3 regions of the Blastococcus sp. KM273129 genome follow, and region 1 is predicted to be linked to each of the others. Evidence: riboswitches for the same ligand, from Rfam matches in the RefSeq annotation. Region 1 holds a riboswitch; each other region holds the start of a gene.
What was found. Region 1 has a riboswitch for cyclic di-AMP ahead of E9565_RS10140 (M23 family metallopeptidase). Riboswitches for the same ligand answer to the same signal wherever they lie in the genome.
Positions count from the first base shown of each region.

Region 2: it holds a riboswitch for cyclic di-AMP, as region 1 does, so the genes downstream of both, E9565_RS13515 (M23 family metallopeptidase) here and E9565_RS10140 (M23 family metallopeptidase) in region 1, are expected to answer to the same signal.
Region 3: it holds a riboswitch for cyclic di-AMP, as region 1 does, so the genes downstream of both, E9565_RS04460 (LysM domain-containing protein) here and E9565_RS10140 (M23 family metallopeptidase) in region 1, are expected to answer to the same signal.

Region 1 is NZ_SSXB01000027.1:30,809-36,265, forward strand. Features, by position in the region: gene E9565_RS10125 (DUF3145 domain-containing protein) at 14-514, opposite strand; gene E9565_RS10130 (maleylpyruvate isomerase N-terminal domain-containing protein) at 1,022-1,915, shown strand; gene E9565_RS10135 (TVP38/TMEM64 family protein) at 1,912-2,568, opposite strand; gene E9565_RS10140 (M23 family metallopeptidase) at 2,604-3,818, opposite strand; cyclic di-AMP (ydaO/yuaA leader) riboswitch at 3,843-3,974, opposite strand; tRNA gene E9565_RS10145 (tRNA-Ile) at 4,143-4,216, shown strand; gene E9565_RS10150 (response regulator transcription factor) at 4,269-4,694, opposite strand; gene E9565_RS10155 (hypothetical protein) at 4,924-5,181, shown strand; gene E9565_RS10160 (sigma-70 family RNA polymerase sigma factor) at 5,191-5,457, shown strand, end outside.
Region 2 is NZ_SSXB01000045.1:19,358-24,814, forward strand. Features, by position in the region: gene E9565_RS13510 (TVP38/TMEM64 family protein) at 1-597, shown strand, start outside; gene E9565_RS13515 (M23 family metallopeptidase) at 755-1,813, opposite strand; cyclic di-AMP (ydaO/yuaA leader) riboswitch at 2,045-2,198, opposite strand; gene E9565_RS13520 (DUF305 domain-containing protein) at 2,533-3,189, opposite strand; gene E9565_RS13525 (DUF3105 domain-containing protein) at 3,323-4,054, opposite strand; gene E9565_RS13530 (heavy metal translocating P-type ATPase) at 4,533-5,457, opposite strand, start outside.
Region 3 is NZ_SSXB01000009.1:69,286-74,742, reverse strand. Features, by position in the region: gene E9565_RS04470 (hypothetical protein) at 62-205, opposite strand; RNA gene rnpB (RNase P RNA component class A) at 239-640, shown strand; cyclic di-AMP (ydaO/yuaA leader) riboswitch at 856-991, shown strand; gene E9565_RS04460 (LysM domain-containing protein) at 999-1,949, shown strand; gene E9565_RS04455 (hypothetical protein) at 2,118-2,465, shown strand; gene E9565_RS04450 (hypothetical protein) at 2,462-3,400, shown strand; gene E9565_RS04445 (bifunctional 2-polyprenyl-6-hydroxyphenol methylase/3-demethylubiquinol 3-O-methyltransferase UbiG) at 3,447-4,151, opposite strand; gene E9565_RS04440 (A24 family peptidase) at 4,270-4,926, shown strand; gene E9565_RS04435 (Flp family type IVb pilin) at 5,104-5,337, shown strand; gene E9565_RS04430 (TadE/TadG family type IV pilus assembly protein) at 5,433-5,457, shown strand, end outside.

The DNA.
Region 1 (5,457 bases):
CCGATCGTGACCTTCAGACCACCTGGTGCAGCCAGGTCACCGGGCTGCCGTCGCCGGCGTGCCGGTAGACCTCCAGGTCGGCGTCCCACGCCGCGCCGAGCAGCTCGTCGACGCCGTGGCGGAACGCCTCGATCGAGGTGGCCGTGGCGGCCAGGTGCCGCAACTGCTGCTCGGTGACGATGAGGTCGCCGTTGGCGCTGGTGGGCGCGCGGAAGACCCCGTGCCCGGGCACGTAGGACATGCGCTCGCCGTCGTTGCCGTGGCTGGCCTCCTCGGTGACCTCGAACCGCAGCATCGGCCACGCCCGCAGGGCAGCGACGAGCTTGGCGCCGGTGCCGGGCGATCCCGTCCACGCCACTTCGGCACGGTAGGCACCGTGCGCCGCGGGCTGCTCAGCCCACGACAGGGAGACCGGCGCGCCGACGACGCGTTCCAGCGCCCACTCGACGTGCTGGCAGAGCGCCTTCGGGCACGAGTGCACGAAGACGACACCCTGGGTTGACCGTCGCTGCACCGGGCACCTCCATCGACTCGATCGGTCTCGTCTTCCCCTACGGACCCATCGATTCGGTGACGCGCCGTCATCGGCAGTGGCGGAGCAGGGCTCCCGCGACAAGTTTGCACGATGGGGACCCGATCGCGCCAGCCCGGGTGCGACTCCTGGGACGAAAGTGGCGATCCCGCGTCCACCCGGCGTCTTGCTGCTGGTCAGCGGCCAATACCATCCGTCACCGGGCACGTCCAGCGGTGTCAGCGTATTCACAGGTCCGCCCGATCGACGGGTGCCGCTCCGGCCCGGATCGATCCGGAACCGGTCAGGCGGCGTGCGAGGTTCGGTGACGCTGTGTGACCGGCGCCCCGGCTGCGGCGTGGCGCCGGAGGGTGCGACCAGCGCATCCAGCTGACCAGCTGCTCACCCTGCGTCGCCCCTGGGCCACGCGGCGTCGACGGCCAGGCTCAGGCGTCCAGCGCGCACGGGAGGCGATGCCTGCCCGGGGAGCCCACCGGGTAGGGCCGCGGCGTGGGTGCACACCAGGGGATGGCCGAGGCGGGGCGGGACGTCGTCGCCCCGATGGTGCTGGAGGCGTGGGACGTCTTCCTGGCGCAGGCCGCGTCGGTGGAGCTGGACCGCCCCTCACGCCTGCCGGGGTGGCGGGCCCGCGAGATCTGCGTGCACCTGGGCTGCTGGGACGACCACGCCGCCCTGCACGACCTCGTCACGTCGGCGCGCTCCGGTGGCACGGGAACCCCACCGGACCCCGACGCGGTCAACGCCCGGGTCGTCGCCGCCCACCGCGACGCCTCCCGCGAGGAGGTGCTGGCCGGGCTGCGCCGCAACCGTGACGCGACCGCCCGCTACCTGGCCGACGAGCCCGTGGCGCTGGACACCGCGCCGGCGGTCTCCGTCGTGGGCCGGCTGCCGCTGCTCAGCGTCGTCCTCGGGCAGGCCTACGAGCTCGCCGTCCACGGGATGGACCTGGTCTCCTGCGGCGCGGAGCCGCCACCGGCCTCCGTGCTGCAGTCCGGGCTGGCCGCGCTGACCGACGTCACGGGCGCGCTGGCCGCCTCGAGCGGCATCCCCGGGCGGGTCAGCCTGGTCACCCCGGACGGCGGGTGGGGGTTCACCTCGGCCGGCGGCGGCTGGCAGGTGCGCCGGGTGCCCGCGGGGGTCGTCGAGGGGCCGGCCGTCGAGGCCGCGGCGGACCTGCTGCTCGACGCCGCGTCGGGCCGGGTCAACCCCGTCCCGGCGGCCGCCCGGCGCAGGCTGAAGGTGCACGACGTGCCCGGCCTGCTGCAGCTGGCACCGATCGTGCAGCAGGTGCCGGGCATCCCGGGGGGACCGATCCTCCAGCTCGCCGCGCGCACCGTCGGCGGCGCCGGCGGGGTGCTCGGCCGGCTGTTCGGCCGGGGTTAGGCCCTCGCGCGCGCCGCCCGCCCCCGGCACCACCACGCGGCTCCGGCCGCGACCACGAGGAGCGCGACCGCGAGGAGAGGGACGAGGACGGAGGTGTCGAGCTGGGCGAGCAGCGCGCCGGCCGAGGCGCCCACGCCCACCTGCACCACCGTGCTGGGGACCAGCCCCACGGCGGTGGCCGCGGCGAAGGGCGCCGGCCGCAGGCCCGCGAGGCCCGCCCCGTAGTTGACGGCGACGAAGGGCACGACCGGCACCAGCCGGCTCCCCAGCACCACGACGAACGTCCGGCCATCGGCCAGCCGGTCCAGGCGCGGACCGGCCAGCCGGGCGACCGCCGGCCGCCCCAGCCAGCGGGCGAGCCCGAACGCGAGGAGGGCGGCCAGCAGCCCGCCGGCGAAGGACACCGCCAGCCCCGCGGTGAACCCGAGGACCCCGCCGAGGAGGGCGGAGACCACCGACCGCGGCACCGGCGCCAGCAGCACCAGTGCGACGGCGACCACCAGCACCGGCCAGGCGGCGGCGCCGGCGCCGGCCACGACCGCCCGCAGCTGCTCCGCCGACGGCAGGTCCGACGTCAGCGCCGCCGCCCCGCCACCGAGCAGCAGGGCGCCGAGCGCCGCTGCCCGCAGCCCTGTCCGATCCGCCGTCCGCACGCCCTGATCCTGCCCCAGGGCGCGCGCCGGACGGGTCAGCTGCAGCTGCCGCCCAGGGAGATGCCGCGCTGCGCCAGCCACGGGACCGGGTTGGCCCGGTCGGCGTAGAGGCCACCCCGGTGGGTCTCGAAGTGCAGGTGCGGCCCGGTCGACTGGCCGCGGTTGCCGACCTCGGCGATCTGCTGCCCGCCGCTGACCACCTGGCCCGGCGACACGAAGAACTGGTTGACGTGGCCGTAGACGGTGATGACCCCGTCGGGGTGCTGGATCGCGACGGCGAGCCCGAAGCCGCTGGCCGGCCCCGCCTGGAGCACCACGCCCGGCTCCGGCGTGTAGATCGGGGTGCCGATCGGCGCGGCGATGTCGACGCCGAGGTGCATGGTGCCCCAGCGCGCGCCGTAGCAGGAGGTGACCCGGCCCTGGGTGAGCGCGGCGCCGCTGCCACCCGGGGCGGCGGCCACCGTCATGACGGCGCGCTCGGCGGCCTGCGCCTCGTCGTACGCGCGGGCGGCGTCCTCGGCGCCCTTCACCTCGAGCAGCCGGATCTCGGCGTCGCGGAGCTGCTGGTCGAGCCCCGCCTTCTCCGCCGTGAGGGCGTCGAACTCGGCCTGCGCCTCACCGAGGAGGCGGTCGGCCTCCGCCTGGGCTTCGCGCGCCTTGCCCGCCGCGGCGTCGCGCTCGGCGACGGCGGCCTTGGCCTCCCGGTCAAGCCGCGCCTCGCGCGCCTCGGCGACCCGCAGCTCCTCGAGCACCCGGGCGCGGTCCTCGCCGAGCAGGTCCAGCGTCGCCGCCTGCTGCAGCAGCTCCCCCGGCCCCTCGGCGTGCAGCACCATCTCGAGCTCGGTGAACGCCTCGTCGCTGCCCATGTAGGCCTCCCGGCCCAGGGTGGCGACGTCCTCCTGGGTGCGCCCGACGGCCTCCCGGACGGCGGCGAGCTCGGCGGCGATCGCGTCGGCGTGCTCCCGGGCGCGGTCCAGCTCGGCCTGCGTGGCGAGGACGGCACCGCTGGCCTCCTCGGCCCGCAGCGTCATCTGCTGCAGCCGCTCCTCGGCCTCGCGGACGCGCTGCTCCAGGCCCTGGACCTCGGCGGCGACGCGGTCGTGCTCGCTCTGGGCCGCGCTGGGGGCCGCCGACGAGGCCGGCGCGCCGAGCAGGGACAGCGACAGCAGTGCGGTGAGGGCGATGGCCGCCCGGCCGGCTGCCCGGCGTGGGCGCCGCAGGACGCCCGTCAGGTGGTGCGTGGTCGCCAAGGCGACGGTCTCCGTTCCTCGGTCCGCCTACCAGGTCAGCTGACGGGTTCGGGCCGGAACGTGCCCTACCTGCCTGCCCGTGGAGGCGCAGGCGGGATTCACCCCAGAGAACGTGGGTCCCCGGTCCCCGCGGCGGTCAGACCGCGGAGTTCGGCGGGGCCCGCCCGAGCCCCCGGGTCGGGGGCGGCATCGGGTGGGCCGCGAGAGACGGTACAAGCCAAACCTGCAGATGTCACAGGGTGGTAACGAACCTTCTCGGTCCACCACTCGGGTACCGGGTCGCGACGCTGCTGGTGGGGTCCCGTCTGGCAGGCTGGTACGTCCGGGGCGGTAGCTCAGCTGGTCAGAGCATGGGACTCATAATCCCTGGGTCGTGGGTTCGAGCCCCACCCGCCCCACCGCGCGACCGGCGCCGGCCACCGGCCGGGGTGTGCCGGGGTGTGCCGGAGATCATGCGCGTCCCGCGTCGTGGAGGAGAGCGGCGGCGCGGGGGTGCCACGCCGCGCCGCCGGCGGCGACCGCCCGGACGTGGCCGGGGAGGTCGGCCGGGTCGTCGTCCTTGAGCAGGTAGCCGGCCGCGTCGATCGCCCGCGCCCGCCGCACGCTGGCCGAGCTGAGGCCCCCGGTGAGGAACACGATGCGCACCTCCGGGTGCGAGGTGCGGACCACGCTCGCCGCGGTCAGGCCGTCCACGACCGGCATCTGCAGGTCCAGCAGCAGCACGTCGGGGTGCAGCTGCCGGACGGCATCGGCGACCTCGCTCCCGTCCGCGCACTGCCCCACGACGGAGATGCCACCGGCTGCCTGCAGCAGGTCAGTGAGCGCGTCCCGCACGAAGGGGTGGTCGTCCACCACCACGACCCGGATCTCGGTCACCGCTCCCCCGCCCTCCGCGCGGCCCGGTCCCCCGCCCTGCGCGGGAGGTCGGCCACGACTGACACGCGGTGAGACCCGGTGCATGACGCGGCCGCACGAAGCAACCGTGCGCCCCCCGTCCCCGGGGGCGGGGCGCGGTGCTCGGGACGGGCCGCCCCACCCCGCGTCATGCCGTCCCCGTCGCCGCGTCCTCACCTGCGCACGGGGCAGACATGATGCGAGGTGGGCCATGACCACGGATCCGAGGGACGGGATCCCCCACCGCCGGGAGGAGCTCCTCCGGTGCGCCCGGACCCGGCAGGCGGCCGGGCAGCTGGCGACCGCGGAGCTCCTCGAACGCCGCGCCGACCGCACGACCAGCCCCGTGCTGGCCTCCCTGCTGCGCGAGCGCGCCGGGCGGCGGCGGTCCCTCGGGGAGCGGCTGCTCGCGGACCCGTCCGGGGGCGGGCGCGCGCGAGGGGAGGCGGTGCCCGCCCGCCGGCGGTAGCGTCCGGCCATGCCAGCCGCGGGGCCCGCTGGCTCCGCCGAGGAGCGACCGGGATCGGTGGAGATCACGGCGCTCGTGCCGCTCGTCCGGCGGATCGTCGCGTCCCGGGTCCGGGACGCCGCCACGGTGGACGACCTGGTGCAGGAGACGCTGGCCCGCGTGCTGGCCGCGGCCGGCCGGATCGAGCCGGGGATGCTGGAGCCCTACGCCATCGTGACCGCGCGCAACGTCGTCACCTCGCTGTGGCGGGAGCAGGACCGGCAGCGGCGCAACCAG
Region 2 (5,457 bases), on a different contig from region 1:
CGCGCCTGGTTATCTGAGGGCGGCGGGGTGAGGTGGGCCATGGTGGTCCTCGGGGTCGCCGTTGCGTTGTTGACCCCGATCTCCCGGACGGCGCTGTCCGTCCTGGTCGGTGCCGTTGCCGGCTTCCCTGCGGGGCTCGCGGTGGTGATGACCGGCGGAATGCTCGGTGGTCTGGCCGGCTTCGTCCTGAGCCGCTGGCTGGGCCGCGACGCCGTAGTCCGCTTGGCCGGCGCGCGTCTGGCTCGGCTGGACCGGGCAGTGAGCCAACGAGGCTTCGTCTCGGTACTCGTTGCGCGGGCCATGCCAGTGGCCCCGTTCGTCTTCGTCAGCTACGCGGCCGGCTTGAGCGGCGTCCGGCTCGGCCCCTACCTGTTGGGGACCGCAGTCGGGCTCGTGCCGTGGTCGGTGCTGTACGTCGGCGTTGGCACCTCCGTGGCGAGCATTGATTCGTGGACGCATCTGATCCCGCCGCTGCTGACCGTCAGCGCCGTCCTGTCAGTCGTAGTGCTGGCGGGCCACTTCTGGCGGCCCACGCGGCGACCAGGTAACCAGCCGGGCACCGTCCCGGGCTCGACCGTCGCCCCGCCTCCGGGCTGACGCAGCGACGCGCATCCGGCCCGCTCCAGGCAACCCGGGGCTGCTGCCAGCGGACCGGCGAAAGATCCGGCCGCACAGAAGCGGGGGCTCATGGACGGGTATGCCCATGAGCCCCCTCCGCCCCTGAGATGCCTACCGTGACGAGATTGCCGATCGCTCAGCATCCTCCGCCGAGAGAGACCCCGCGCGCCGCCAACCAGGGGATCGGGTTGCCTCGGTTGGCGTTGAGCCCACCGGTACGCACCTCGAAGTGCAGGTGAGGGCCAGTTGACTGGCCGGTGTTGCCGACCTCGGCGATCTGCTGGCCGATCGAAACCTGTTGGCCGGCCTGGACGAAGTAGTCGTTGATGTGCCCGTAGACAGTGATCGAGCCGTCGGGATGCTGGACGTATACGGCTAGCCCGAAGCCGCTGGCCGGACCGGCCTGGAGGACCCGCCCCGCCTCGGGCGCATAGATCGGCGTGCCGATGGGCGCGGCGATGTCGACCCCGTAGTGCATGGTTCCCCAGCGAGAGCCGTAGCAGGAGGTCACGCGACCGGTGGTGGGAGCCACTGCGCGACCACTGGCAGCCGCCGCCGCTGTAGCGGCAGCCTGTGCGTCTCTCTGCGCGTTCTCCGTGTTGATCCGGTCCGCCCACGCGGCTCGTCCGTCAGCGGCGCCCTCGAGTTCGAGCAGTGCGATCTCGGCCTGCTGCAGCCGGCCCTGCAGTGCAGCTCGCTCGGAGGTGACGCTGTCGTAGGCGTCCTTGGCTTCAACCAGCCGCGCCTGCGCGGCGGCCTCGAGCTCAGCCGCTCCGGCCGCCGCCTGGTCGCGCTCTGAAAGGGCCGTCTGTGCAGCACGTCCAGCCTCGGCCTTCTCCCGCTCCAGCGCACGGAACTCGGTGAGCTCGGCCGCGCGATCGTCGGTCAGCATCTCGAGGGTGGACGCTCGCTGCAGGAACTCCGCCGGGCCGGCCGAGTCCAGCAAGGCCGCCGCAGTCTCCAGGGCATCACTTCGCATGTAGGTCTCCCGGCCCAGACGGGCGACTCCGGCCCGCGCCTGGTCCACCGCGGCTGTGGCGGTCTGGAGTTCTGCCTCCGCGGCGGACGCTGCGGCCTGTGCGGCGGCGAGTTCCTCCTGTGCCTGCCGAGAGGTGTCCGCTGCGGCCTCGGCCTCGACGGTGAAGCGCGAGAGCTCGTCCTCCGACTCGGCGACCAGCTGTTCGAGACGTCGCACCTCAGCTGCCGCTGCGTCACGGTCGGACCGTGCGGCTGCAGCCTCGTCACCCGGTGCCGCGACGGCTGGAGTCATCGAAATGCTGATTGCGACGCTAGTCAGGGCAGCCAGCGTGGAGCCCGCGATGGTCCTGCCAAGAGGGCGTCGCCGGCGGAGGGGTTCAGGTCGCTCACGTGGCGAGAGGTCGTCGCGGACAGGTTGTGCATGCAGGGTCGCCAACGCGACGAGCTCCGTTTCCTTCGCGCCGCCTACCGAGTTAGCTGACGGGTTCGGGCGGGAAGGCGCCCTACCTGGCACCGGGCAGTGCGCAGGATTCACCCCGAGGGAATGGTGGGTCCCCGGTCCGTCGTGACGGTCATCGACGACAGTTCGGCGGGATCCGGCCGAGGCCCCTCGGTCGAGGGGCGTGGGCTCGGTCGGACCGGGCGAGACGCTACTACGACAGCGAATAGTTTGTCACGGTCAGGTAACGGCGGCCGGGGTGACCAGCAAAGGCACCGTCGGCCCACGACCGAGCGGGGCGATCTGCAGGCAGCGCGAGGTTCGGCGAAACAGGAGGGCCCAGCAGGACGCCTGTCGCGAGGCCGAGGATAGGAAGGGGCTGCGGCCGGAAGGACCCATCTTCAGCAGGCTCCTGATCGTCCAAGATCGATCCGAGGAAGTGCTCTCCGCCGATCCCACCAGGGAGTGCAGAGCCTGGCCCCGCCTCAGGGTTCGGGTCAGGGCTCGCCTTCGCGGGCGCTCAGCATCTTCGTCATCGTGACGGTCTCGGCAGCCTGCGTCTTGGCGATCGTGCCCGCGAGACTGCGCACCGCCTGCTCCTCGGCGCGATCCGCAGCCGACTCCGCCATCTCCAGACCACCCTGGTGATGACGAATCAACAACTGCAGGAAGCGTCGGTCGAATGCCGTGCCCGACGAATCCCGCAGCTCCGTCAACTCCTCTTCGGTGGCCATGCCTGGCATCGGGCCGCCGGCCCCCATGGCCGCGTCGTGGCCGGCGTGCTCGTCGGTCGCCATCCAGGCCATCGACTCACCACCAGTGGGTGGGATCCCCCAGAGCGACAGCCAGCCCTGCATGCGCCCGGCCTGATTGGTCTGTGTGGCCGAGATGTCGAACGCCATCTGGCGGATCTCTGGATCCTCGGTGCGTTCGAACGCCAGGTTGGCTATCTCGACTGCCTGCAGATGATGGCGGGACATGTCTCGCGAGAAGCCGGCGTCCACGGAATCCGCGCCGGGCGCCTCGTCCCGACCCAGACCGAGTGCCACAGCCGCTCCGCCGCCGAGCAGCAGCAGCCCGACTGCGATGACCACGCCCAGAAAAGCCCGCAGCGGGCGATACCCCGACCGAGCGGTCGTCTTTCCCGTCACCATCCCTCTCCACCGGTCTGATCGCCGATTCGCTCGCCCGGCACGGCACTCGTCTGGAACTGGATGGCCTGTCGATCGCTCCCGCTGACGCGCCGGCGATTCCACCTGGCGGTGCGTGCGCGGGGCGCCGAGCTGATCACGGCGCCGACGTCCCGGAGTCGGGGTCGAGAGCGGCGCCGTCCTCCACGAGCGGGTCGGCCAGGAACTGCGGACTCTGACAGGTGGCACCCGGCTCGGGGAAGAGCTCGGCGTTGAAGGTCATGAAATCGGCGTACTGCTTGATGCGTGGATCGGCGGCAGAGTCGACCTTCAGCTGGTGGTTCCAGGACTGGACACTGATCGGCGAATCCAGGCCGACGTAGGGCGACAGCATCCGGCCGGACTCGTCAGCGACCTCGGCGAGCAGGGCGATGTCGTCCTCGGAGACCACCTCCGGGTCGTAGGTGATCCACACAGCGCCGTGCTCGAGGCTGTGCACGGCATTCTCGTGCCGGATGTCGACCTCGTACACGGTCCCAGTGCAGTCGGCCCACACCCCGTCGTGCGGCCCGGCCACCGGAGGCGTCTGGTCGTAGTCGACCTCGCTGCTCACGTGCTCCTGGCCGGCGGCGTAGTCGAACACCTCGATGCCGTCGATCTCCTCGACGGAATCGACACGCATGGCCTCGGCCTTGTCGACCTGCACCACGGCATAGCTGATGACAGCCGCGGCGAAGACGACCACGGCGATCGCCGCAGCGATCAGTCCCCACGGTCGCTGCGCGGTGACAACGCTCGCCTGCGGACGGCCGCGTCCTCCGGGACGGCCCCCGGATCGGCTTGATCCACTAGCCCGACGGTCCTTGCGAGCTTCCTGGTCCTTGCCCACGGCTCTCCTTCTACGTGCATCCGAGGCCGCGGAGGCGCCGGTGGCCAACTCAGCGAACAGCGCGCTGCCAGTCCGCGACGTGGTCGCTGCTTTCCACCAGAGGCACTCCCGCCCATGGACGCCCTAGAAACAGGAGCCCGGGAGGCCGGCCGGCGGCATGGTGTCACCGCACGGCGGAGCCGCGGGACTCGCCTACTATACTGGATAGTGGGCGCTGCTGCCGCCACTACCGGACGACGCGGTCGCGCGCCGCGACTGTCGGGAGCTTCCCGGTCCCCACCTCGTTTGATAACTGGGCGTCTGGCCGGCCGGTTGGGTGGTCGTCGCTGGTTGCACCTGGAACACACCTGGCTCAGTACGCCGGAAGATCGCAGTCGTCACTCCTCTACGGTCGCTCCGCGGCGTTAGTGCCACCGGGCCCGCGCTGCGAGATCTGCATCCCGAACACCGTTGCGGCGGAGATCAGGAGCACGACTGGTCACCGTTGTTTCGCTTCCCGGGGAGCCAGCACAGCACCGGTGGAGGGATCTTTGGCCGTCGTCCCGCGGTCCTCGTGGACGGTGGCGACGACCCGCGGCGGGGTGAACCGGTTGAGCCGGGCGGCGTTGACCACGACGCTGATGCTCGACAGTGCCATGGCAGCGGCAGCGATCATCGGTGAGAGCAGGGCGCCGGTGACCGGGTAGAGCAGGCCGGCGGCGATGGGGATCGCGGCGGTGTTGTACCCGAACGCCAGGAACAGGTTCTGCCGGATGTTGCGCATGGTGGCCTTGGACAGCGCCATCGCACTCACCAGACCTCTCAGCTCGCCCGACATGAGCGTGACGTCGGCGGCCTCGATGGCGACGTCGGTGCCGGTACCGATGGCGATACCGACGTCGGCCTGGGCCAGTGCAGGGCTGTCGTTGATACCGTCGCCGACCATCGCCACGAGCTTGCCCTCGTCCTGCAGGCTGCGGACCTCGGCGGCCTTCTGCTCCGGCAGCACCTCGGCGAGGACGCGGTCGATACCGACCTGGCGGGCGACCGCGTGAGCCGTCCGCTCGTTGTCGCCGGTGATCATCGCCACCTCGAGTCCCAGGTCCTGCAGCGCCTGGATGGCCGCGACCGAGTCCGGCTTGATCGTGTCGGCGACGGCGATGAGCCCGGCGGGCCGTCCCGCGACGGCGACGAACATCGGGGTCTTCCCGTCATCGGCCAGCCGATGGGCATGCTCCTGGAGCTCGCCGGTCCCCATGCCGGCGTCCCGCAGCAGGCGGCCGTTGCCGATCAACACCTCCTGTCCGTCCACCGTCGCCCGAACACCCTTGCCGGTGACGGAGTCGAAGGCGGTCGGTCGCACGAGGTCGAGTCCGCGCTCACGGGCTCCGGCCACGATCGCACTGGCGAGCGGGTGCTCGCTG
Region 3 (5,457 bases), on a different contig from region 1:
GCCGGCGATGGTCAGGTCGCCCCGGGGGCGCCCACGGTGCTGCAGGGCGGGGCGCAGGGCGTCAGCGCGCGCGCCGGCTGAACCGGCTGAACAACCGCTTGAGCAGGTTGGCCTTCACGAGTCCCGAGATCAGTCCCACGTCGTCCTCCTCCCTCGGGTGTGGTGCATTGATCGACGTCCGGTACCCGATGGCGAGGGGGTCCATGTGCCGGACGCCTACACTTCCTGGCACGACGGACGAGTCGGCCGGGCGGTCGCGTCGGCGGGGGAGACTCCGTCGCCGAGGAACGTCCGGGCTCCACAGGGCAGGGTGGTCGTTAACGGCGACCCGGGGTGACCCGCGGGACAGTGCCACAGAAAACAGACCGCCGGCGTTCGCGCCGGTAAGGGTGAAACGGTGGTGTAAGAGACCACCAGCACGCCGGGTGACCGGCGTGGCTCGGTAAACCCCACCCGGAGCTAGGTCAAGAAGGAGCGGCGGTCCGCCGCCGCTCCGCGCAGGCGTTCGAGGGCGGCCCGCCCGAGCCTGCGGGTAGACCGCTGGAGCCTGCCGGCAACGGCAGGCCTAGATGGATGACCGCCCATCGGGAGGCCGTGAGGCACCCGTGGACAGAACCCGGCGTACAGGCCGACTCGTCCGTCGCCCTCGCGCGCCGGCGTCCGGGGGCATCACCCGAACGGGTGAAGCGGAGGCGCTGCGCGCACGGCTGGTGACACCGAGTGCCTTTGCGCGGAGGGTCCGCGAAAAGGCCCGATCCGAGCTTCTGGCTCGCCGACGGCCCTGCCTACCGTTTCGATCGTCCGCTGACCGGCGGACCCGGATGGCCGCCCGCCGAACCTGCCCACGGCCGCCCGGCAGCGAACACGACGGGCAGGGCGGGGGACCCACCGTTCGTGGTCCTCCGGGATCTCGGGGTGAAGCCGCGCCTCGCGCGGCCGGGCAGCTCTCGCCCGAACCCGACAGCTAACTCCGCAGGCGGCGAGAGGCTCACCACTCCATGCCCAAGAGCACCCGCACCGTGGGGCGTCACCGGCGCCCCTCCCGCAACCGCACCACGACCGCCGTGGCCTACCCGGCCGTCGTCCTCGCCGCCGCATCGGCCCTCACCATGGGGGCCATCAGCCCCGCGGCCGCGCACACCGGCCAGCACGCGGTCAACCCCGGCGACACCCTCAGCAAGCTCGCGGCCGGCCACGGCACCACGTGGCAGAGCATCTACGACGTCAACCGCGACACCATCGGCGCCGACCCCAACCTGCTCCGTGTCGGGCAGGTGCTCACCATCGGCGGCTCCGGTGCGGCACCGGCGCCGGCGGCGCCCGCGCCCGCCGCAGCCTCCTACACGGTGGTCGCCGGCGACACGCTGGGCAAGATCGCCGCCCGGCACGGCACCACCTGGCAGGACCTGCACGCCCTCAACCTCGGCGTCATCGGTCCGGACGCGAACGTCCTGCGCGTCGGCCAGGTGCTCGCCCTGACCGGCGGCGGGGTCGTTCCCGAGCGGGCCAGCCGGGACGAGCGGCCCGCCCCGGCCCCGGCGCCCGCTCCGGCTCCGGCGCCCGCTCCGGCTCCGGCGCCCGCCCCGGCTCCGGCGCCCGCCCCGGCTCCGGCGGCCACCTCCGCGGCCTACGACCAGTGGGACGCGCACGTCCGCCCGGACGTCCAGGAGATCGCGGAGGTGCACGGCGTCGGGACGGTGCTCACCCGTCCCGGCCACAGCCCCACCGCGGGCCTCGCGGCCGATTTCATGGTCTACAGCGACTCCGCCAAGGGGGACGCCGTCGCCCAGTACGTGATCGACAACGCGGCCCGGCTCGGCGTGGAATACGTGATCTGGGAGCAGCGGATCGCCGGCACGTGGACCGGGTGGGCCTGGCAGGGCATGGAGGACCGCGGCTCGCCCACGGCCAATCACATGGACCACCCGCACGTGACCTTCCTGCCGTAACCAGCGCTGGCACCTCGTGCGCCCCCTGCCCGGCTGCCGGGCAGGGGGCGCACGTGCGTTGGAGCTGGTCGCACGCCGGTCACCCGCGGTCCGCCCGCCGGATGCCGGGGCGTCGTCTTCGCTGGTCAGGGTCGGCCCCACCTGTCCTTCGACCCCAGGAGCACCCCCGTGCCATCCCGCGCCCGGCTTCTCGCCCCGTCGTTCCCGGCCGCCGCCCTGCTGCTCGCCGCCACCGCCGCCCCGGCCGGTGCGGTGCCGCCCCCCGCACCCGCCTTCGCCGAGCTGGCCACCTTCGAGGTGAGCGGTGAGGTCGCCGAGATCCTCGCCGTCACCCCAGACGGCCGGACGCTGCTGTACACCGACTCGGCCACCGCCGAGGTCGGCCTGGTCGACCTGACCCGGCCCGCGGAGCCCCGCGCGATCGGCGCGGTTCCGGTCGACGGCGAGCCGACGTCGGTCACCGTCACCGCGACGGGCGGCACGCGCTCGCCGTCGTCGACACCAGCACCTCGTTGACCGACCCGTCGGGGGAGCTGGCGGTCATCGACCTGCGCACCCGGTCGGTGGTCCGGAGCATCGACCTCGGTGGGCAGCCCGACTCGATCGCGCTCGGCCCCGGCGGTGCCGTGGCCGCGGTCGCGATCGAGAACCAGCGCGACGAGGAGATCGAGGTCGACGGCGTGGAGGGCGGGCTGCCGCAGGCGCCCGCCGGGTTCCTCGCCGTCGTCGACCTGCGCGGCACGCCGGACCGCTGGGCCGTCGACCGGGTCGAGCTGACCGGCCTCGAGGGCGCGGCGTTCCCGGAGGACCCGGAGCCGGAGTACGTGGACATCAACCGCCAGGGCGTGGCGGCGGTGACCCTCCAGGAGAACAACGCCGTCGCCCTCGTCGACCTCCGCACCGGCACCGTGGTCGGCTCCTTCTCCGCGGGGAGCGTGACGCGCACCGACGCCGACACGGCCGACGACGGCACGACCGCCTTCGACGACGCGTTCACCGCACCCCGCGAGCCCGACGCCGTCCAGTGGACACCGGAGGGCAACCTCGTCACCGCCGACGAGGGCGACCTGGCCGAGGAGCCCAGTGGCGGCCGCGGCTGGACGGTCTTCTCCCCGGAGGGCGGGATCGTGAGCACGTCCGGCGGGGCGGCCGAGCGGGCCCTGGCCGACGCCGGCCGCTACCCCGACGGGCGCAGCGACGACAAGGGCGCGGAGTTCGAGGGCGTGGAGGTGGCCGCGCTCCACGGCACGACCTACGCCTTCATCGGCTCGGAGCGGGGACACGCGGTGCTGGTCTACGACCTCGCCGACGAGGCCGCGCCGGAGCTGCTGCAGGTGCTGCCGACGGGGGAGGCGCCCGAGGGCCTGCTGGCCGTCAAGCGCGGGCACCTGCTCCTCACCAGCAACGAGGACGACGGCACCGTCTCGGTGTTCCAGCTGACCCGGGGCTGAGTCTGAGCGGCGGGCCGGGGGACGCGTCCGCGTCCCCCGGCCGGCGTCACTCGGCGACGGCGGTGACGAACGTGCAGATGCCCTCGCCCGACTCCGCGCGCGGCCGCAACCCGATCAGCCACAGCAGCGCCGTCTCGACCCGGTGCGCCACCTTCCGCGCGCCCACGTACCAGGTCGAGCCCCCGCTGGTGACGGTGATGTCGCCGAACCCCGCCGTCCGGATGTGCTCGACGAGCATCCAGTCGGGGAGGATCGAGATGTGGCCGGGCTGGTAGTAGTGGCCCGGCCCGAAGATGAACGGGGCGCCCCGCAGGAACATCTTCAAGCGCGAGTGCGGGTGGCCGACGTTCGGCGTGCTCACCAGCAGCTTGCCGCCCGGCTCGAGCAGCGCCCGCATCGAGCGCAGCACCTTCCGCGGGTTCTCCACGTGCTCGAGCGTCTCGACGCAGACCACCATGTCGAAGGGGCCGCGGGTCGCCTCGGTCCACTGCGGGTCGTCGAGGTCGAGGCGGTGGATCCACTCGTGCGGCGGGTCGAGGTCGGTGGGGACGACGTCGAACCCCGCCTCCATCAGCCGGCACGCCAGCGCGCCGCAGCCGGCGCCCACCTCGAGGATCCGGCCGCCCTCGGGCAGCTGCTGCCGGACCAGCTCGAGCGCGTACTCGTGCACTCCCGGGGCGGCGTGCACGCCGTGGCCCCGGTAGGACCACACCGCCGCGGTGCGATGGGTCGAGCCCTCGTCCACAGTCACGTCCGGAGTGTGGCCCACCGGCGGGCACTCCGCTCGCCGTCGGCACCGCCTGCCCGGGGTCCGGGTCCGGCTGTGCCAGGGTGTGCGCCGTGATCCCCGAGTCCCCGCCCCCCGGCCGGTGACCGCCGCGGCGGTCGCGGTGTCCGGGCTGCTGGGCCTGCTCGCAGGGGCGGTGGCCGACCGGCTCGCCGTGGCCTTCCCCTGGGACGGTGGGGAGCGGGCGCGCCGCCGGGCGCTGCCGTTCCCGCTGACCGAGCTGCTCACGGCCACGCTGTTCGGCCTCGTGGCCTGGCGGCTCGGGGCGGGATGGGCCCTGCCGGCGTTCCTGGCCGCCACCGGCGCGGGCGTGCTCCTGGCGCTCGTCGACCTGCGGCACCGTCTGCTGCCCGACCGCGTGACCGGGCCGGCGTTCGCCACCACGGGAGTCCTGCTCCTCGCCGCCGCGGCGGCGCAGGGGGCCTGGGACCAGCTGCTGCGCGCCGGGCTGGCGGCCGCCGTCCTCTTCTGCGGCTTCCTGGTCATGGCGCTGGTCTCGCCCGCCGGCCTCGGCATGGGCGACGTCAAGCTGGCCGCTCTGATCGGCCTCCCGCTGGGCTGGCTCGGGTGGGACGCGGTGCTGCTGGGTGCGGTCGCGGGCTTCGTCGTGCAGGCCGCGGTGGCGCTGGTGCTGCTCGCGGCCCGGCGGGTCGGCCGGCGGAGCGAGCTGCCGTTCGGGCCGGCGATGCTCGCCGGGGCCGCCCTCGCGGTGGGCTGGGGCGGCGCCCTCCTGGGCTGATCCGCTCACGCAGCGTGAGCTGCCACCCCGGCCCGTCCCCCGGACGGCGGGCCGGGGTCCCTGGATCGGGTGAACGGTGCTCAAGCCTCGGCGTGTTCTTCACGACAACTCCCCGCAGCAGCCGCACAGGCCGGATCAGCCGATCCCGCCGGACGGCCGACACCTCAGGGAGCGCACGTGATCAACGCCTACGCCACCATCGCCAGCCTCGTCGCGGTCGCCCAGGAGCGCCTGCGCCGGGAGGAGAAGGGCGCCACCGCCGTCGAGTACGGCCTCATGGTCGGCCTCATCGCCGTCGTCATCATCGGCGCCGTCACGCTGCTCGGCACCGAGCTGAATGAGCTCTTCACGACGGTCAAGGACAAGCTCGGCGGCGCGGGCACCGGCGGCACGACCACCACCAACCCCTGACCGCTCGCTGCTGCGCGACGCCGTAGCGGTTCCGGCGCAGCGGCCCTCGCCCCGAGGGCCGCTGCGCCGTCGCACGAGGAGAGGTGGTGCCGGGGATGAACCGACGTCGTCAGGACGAGC